2 regions of the Streptomyces sp. CLCI03 genome follow, and region 2 is predicted to be linked to the other one. Evidence: riboswitches for the same ligand, from Rfam matches in the RefSeq annotation. Region 2 holds a riboswitch; the other holds the start of a gene.

Region 1 (2,379 bases), 1.6 Mb from region 2:
GGCTGAGCGACACAAGGAGCCTCTCGTTGCGAACAGATAAATGGTGGGCGGGACATCATCGCGCGAACTCGGGAAACAGACCCGAGGGGGGTCTGTATTCCGGGCCGCGCGAGGACACCTGTCGGTTCATCGCATGCCCGAGTCGATTCGTTACGCGCTGAATTGAGTGACCTGCGCCACGCTGTGGCCGCGCAACCCGATCCGGCGTAGATCCGTCCGCCCTTCAGATCAGCCCGTTTTGCGGGCTTCGATGAGGAAGCGGGCGGTGTGAGCGACGAACGGACCTTCACGTTCGATCTGTTCGTGGAGCTCACGCAACCGGTCCCGGTACTGCCCGACCGTGAAGCCGGGCACCATCCAGATCACCTTCCGTAGAAAGTAGATCACGGCTCCGATGTCGTGGAACTCCGTGCGCAGTCGCTCGGATCGCAGATCGAGGACTTCGAGGCCGGCCGCGGTGGCGTCGGCGACCGCGTCGTCGGGGTGCCGGCCGCGCCGGATCTCCTCCGGCTGCGGGCCGAGGAAGTACTCGACGAGCTCGAAGACGCTCGCCGGGCCGACCTGCTGCGAGAGGTAGCTGCCGCCCGGCGCCAGCACCCGCGCGATCTCCTCCCACCAGATCGACACCGGGTGCCGGCTGGTCACCAGCTCGAAGGCCGCGTCGCCGAAGGGCAGCGGCGGCTCGTCGGCGTCGGCGACCACCACCGCGCCCAGCGGGTGCAGCAGCCGCGTCGCCTTGTCGATGTTGGGCGGCCACGACTCGGTGGCGACCGTCAGTGGTGGCAGCGGAGCGCATCCGGCCAGGACCTCACCCCCGCCGGTCTGGATGTCCAGCGCGGACCGGACCTGGGCCAGGCGCTCGCTCATCAGTTTCTGGTAGCCCCAGGAGGGGCGCTGCTCGGTGGCCCGGCCGTCGAGCCAGGAGAAGTCCCAGCCGTCCACGGAGACGGACTCGGCCTCGGCGACAAGATGGTCGAAAGTACGCGTCATGCCTTGATCGTCCCAGGTCGGACGCCCGACAACCACCGGATATGTCGACTACAGTGGTCGGCGGGCCGTGACTGGCGTTCGGGTGGATCACCACCGGGGAGCGGCCCGGCGTACCTGTGGACCTCCGGTACGTCGACTGCCGCGCGCCTGGGCGAACCGCGATCCGCAGCGACGTTCAGGAGACCCCGTGACGACTGCCCAGACTGCCCCCGCCCCTGCCGCCGGATCCGCCCGGCTGATGGACGGCACGGCCCTCGCCCGCCGCATCTCGGAGCAGACCGCCGCCTACGCGGCGAAGATCACCGAGCGCACCGGCATCGCGCCGTGCCTGGCGACCGTGCTGGTCGGCGAGGACCCGGCCTCCGTGACCTACGTCCGCATGAAGCAGAACCGCTGTGCCAAGGCGGGGATCACCTCCCGCCACGTCGAGCTGCCGGCCGGGACCACCACCGAGGAGCTGGTGGCCACCCTCACCGAGCTCTCCGAGGACCCGCAGATCAGCGGCATCCTGCTCCAGCACCCCGTCCCGCACCACATCGACGAGCGGGCCGCCTTCGAGGCCATCGCCCCGGGCAAGGACGTCGACGGGGTCACCATGCACTCCTTCGCCGCCATGGGCTTCGGGCTGCCGGGCTTCGTCTCCTGCACCCCCGGCGGCATCATGCGCCTCCTCGCCGCCTACGACGTGGACCTGACCGGCAAGCACGCCGTCGTCGTCGGCCGCAGCGCGATCCTGGGCAAGCCGGCCGGGATGCTGCTGCTGGAGCAGAACGCCACCGTCACCTACTGCCACTCCCGCACCCAGGACCTGCCCTCGATCGTGCGCCAGGCGGACGTCCTGGTCGCCGCCGTCGGCAAGGCCGAGTTCATCCGGGGCGAGGACATCAAGCCCGGCGCGGTCGTCCTGGACGCCGGGTACAACGAGGGCAACGTCGGCGACGTGCACTTCGAGTCGGCCGCCGCCCGCGCCTCGCTGATCACCCCGGTCCCTGGCGGTGTCGGCCCGATGACCATCGCCGTCCTGCTGGAGCAGACCGTGCAGGCGGCCGCCGCACAGGCCGGACTGGACCTCGCCGAGCTCTGATCCCACCGCGCGCGGACCCTCGTAGGACGCCCGCGCCCACGCCTCCACGCACGCCCCGGCCCCTCGGTCCGGGGCGTCGTGCGTTCCCGGGGACAGGGGACAGCGGACAGGGGACAGGGGGCACGGAGGCCCGGGACCCTCAGGCGCCGACCGGGCCGGGGGTCAGGTCCGGCGACCCGGCGGTCGCCGCGTCACGGGCCGCGGCGACGATGTCGGAGGTACGGAACGCCTGGGCCAGGGCGGTCAGGGGCAGCCGGCCCAGGCGGTACGGCTGCGGGATCGCGGCCGGCGCCGGCACGGATCCG
Region 2 (2,379 bases):
TCCGTACCGCCCGAGACCAGGTCGAAGCCCTTCTGCAGCAGCGCCGCGGCCAGCGCCTTGGCATTGGCGACGACCTGGTGCGCGTACGCCGTGAAGGACGGCTGGGCCGCCTCGTGCAGTGCCACCGCGATACCGGCCGTCGTCTGGTTGTGCGGGCCGCCCTGCAGGCCCGGGAAGACCGCCTTGTCGATGGCCTTCGCGTGCTCCTCGCGGCACATCAGCATCGCGCCCCGCGGACCGCGCAGGGTCTTGTGCGTCGTGGTGGAGACGACGTCGACGTGGTCCACCGGGGACGGGTGCGCGCCGCCCGCGATCAGGCCCGCGATGTGGGCCACGTCGGCGACCAGGATCGAGCCGGCCTCCCGCGCGATCTCCGCGAAGGCGGCGAAGTCGATGGTCCGCGGCAGCGCGGTACCGCCGCAGAAGATCAGCTTGGGTCGCTCGGCGAGGGCGAGGTCACGCACCGCGTCGTAGTCGATGAGCCCGGTGTCGGCCCGGACGCCGTACTGCACGCCCCGGAACCAGGAGCCGGTCGCCGAGACGCCCCAGCCGTGGGTGAGGTGCCCGCCCATCGGCAGGGCCATGCCCATCACGGTGTCGCCCGGCTTCGCGAAGGCCAGGTAGACGGCGAGGTTGGCGGGCGAGCCGGAGTACGGCTGCACGTTGGCGTGGTCGACCCCGAACAGGCCCTTGGCCCGCTCGATCGCCAGCGCCTCGACGCGGTCGATGTTCTGCTGGCCCTCGTAGTAGCGGCGGCCGGGGTAGCCCTCGCTGTACTTGTTCTGCAGCACGGTGCCGGAGGCTTCGAGGACGGCCGCGGACACGTAGTTCTCACTGGGGATCAGACGCAGGGTCTGCGCCTGCAGCACTTCCTCCGCCGCGACGAAGGACGCCAGCTCGGGGTCGGTGGAGAGAAGGGCGGGATGGCGGCTCGCGGACATGGCGGGCTCCTCCGGGGTCGATGTGATCGGTACCCCGCGAGGCCCAGGCGAGCGGCCCTGTATGCGGTCGAGCGCGCACGACTCCCCCGGAGTTGGTTCCCCGTACGCCAGTCGCCGTGCGTATCGGACACCTTAGCGGGCGCGCCGGGAGAGAGGTTTCTGCGTCCGGGATACGAGCGACGATAAGAAGGTGACGCCACCCTCGTCACCGCTGCACCGGCGCTCACCCCGCCGGACGGACGATCGGAGACCCCGTGTCGACAACTGCTGATGCCATCCGCGCCGCGGACGCCCACAGTGCGCACAACTACCATCCGCTGCCCCTGGTCGTCGCGTCCGCCGAAGGCGCCTGGATGACCGACGTCGAGGGTCGCAGATACCTCGACATGCTCGCCGGGTACTCGGCCCTCAACTTCGGGCACGGCAACCGCCGTCTGATCGACGCCGCCCGCGCCCAGCTGGAACGGGTCACGCTCACCTCGCGCGCCTTCCACCACGACCGCTTCGCCGACTTCTGTACCGAGCTTGCCGCACTGTGCGGCAAGGAGATGGTGCTCCCCATGAACACGGGGGCGGAGGCCGTGGAGACGGCGGTGAAGACCGCCCGCAAGTGGGGCTACGAGGTCAAGGGCGTCCCGGACGGGCACGCCAAGATCGTGGTCGCCGCGGACAACTTCCACGGGCGGACCACGACCATCGTCTCCTTCTCCACGGACCACGAGGCCCGTGACCACTTCGGCCCGTACACACCGGGCTTCGAGATCGTCCCGTACGGGGACCTCACCGCGCTGGCCCACGCCGTCACCGAGAACACCGTGGCCGTGCTGCTGGAGCCGATCCAGGGCGAGGCGGGGGTGCTGGTGCCGCCCGCCGGGTACCTGAGCGGCGTACGGGAGCTGACCCGCGAGCGGAACGTCCTCTTCATGGCGGACGAGATCCAGTCGGGGCTGGGGCGCACCGGCCGGACCTTCGCGTGCGAGCACGAGGGGGTCGTCCCGGACGTCTACATCCTCGGCAAGGCGCTCGGCGGCGGCGTGGTGCCGGTCTCCGCCGTCGTCGCCGACCGGGACGTGCTCGGGGTGTTCCGGCCCGGGGAGCACGGGTCCACCTTCGGCGGGAACCCGCTCGCGTGCGCGGTCGCCCTGGAGGTGATCGCGATGCTGCGGACCGGCGAGTTCCAGGGCCGCGCCACCGAGCTGGGCGAGCACCTGCACCGGGAGCTGAACCTGCTGGTCGGCGGCGGTGCGGTGACCGCCGTACGCGGTCGCGGGCTGTGGGCGGGCGTCGACATCGACCCCTCGCGGGGCACCGGCCGGGAGATCTCCGAGAAGCTGATGGAGCTCGGGGTGCTGGTGAAGGACACCCACGGGTCGACGATCCGGATCGCCCCGCCGCTGGTGATCGGCAAGGAGGACCTGGACTGGGGCCTGGCCCAGCT

Evidence for each region. Region 2 has a riboswitch for ZMP and ZTP ahead of ACWG52_RS14950 (serine hydroxymethyltransferase). Riboswitches for the same ligand answer to the same signal wherever they lie in the genome.
Region 1: linked by a shared signal. The riboswitch ahead of ACWG52_RS07665 (bifunctional 5,10-methylenetetrahydrofolate dehydrogenase/5,10-methenyltetrahydrofolate cyclohydrolase) and the one ahead of ACWG52_RS14950 (serine hydroxymethyltransferase) in region 2 are both predicted to bind ZMP and ZTP.

Annotation. Positions count from the first base shown of each region.
Region 1 covers NZ_CM132132.1:1,672,760-1,675,138, reverse strand. Annotated here, with positions in the region: gene ACWG52_RS07675 (RNA polymerase sigma factor) at 1-13, opposite strand, end outside; gene ACWG52_RS07670 (class I SAM-dependent methyltransferase) at 229-990, opposite strand; ZMP/ZTP riboswitch at 1,048-1,150, shown strand; gene ACWG52_RS07665 (bifunctional 5,10-methylenetetrahydrofolate dehydrogenase/5,10-methenyltetrahydrofolate cyclohydrolase) at 1,229-2,074, shown strand; gene ACWG52_RS07660 (MAB_1171c family putative transporter) at 2,214-2,379, opposite strand, start outside.
Region 2 covers NZ_CM132132.1:3,287,526-3,289,904, forward strand. Annotated here, with positions in the region: gene ACWG52_RS14950 (serine hydroxymethyltransferase) at 1-941, opposite strand, end outside; ZMP/ZTP riboswitch at 976-1,066, opposite strand; gene rocD (ornithine--oxo-acid transaminase) at 1,196-2,379, shown strand, end outside.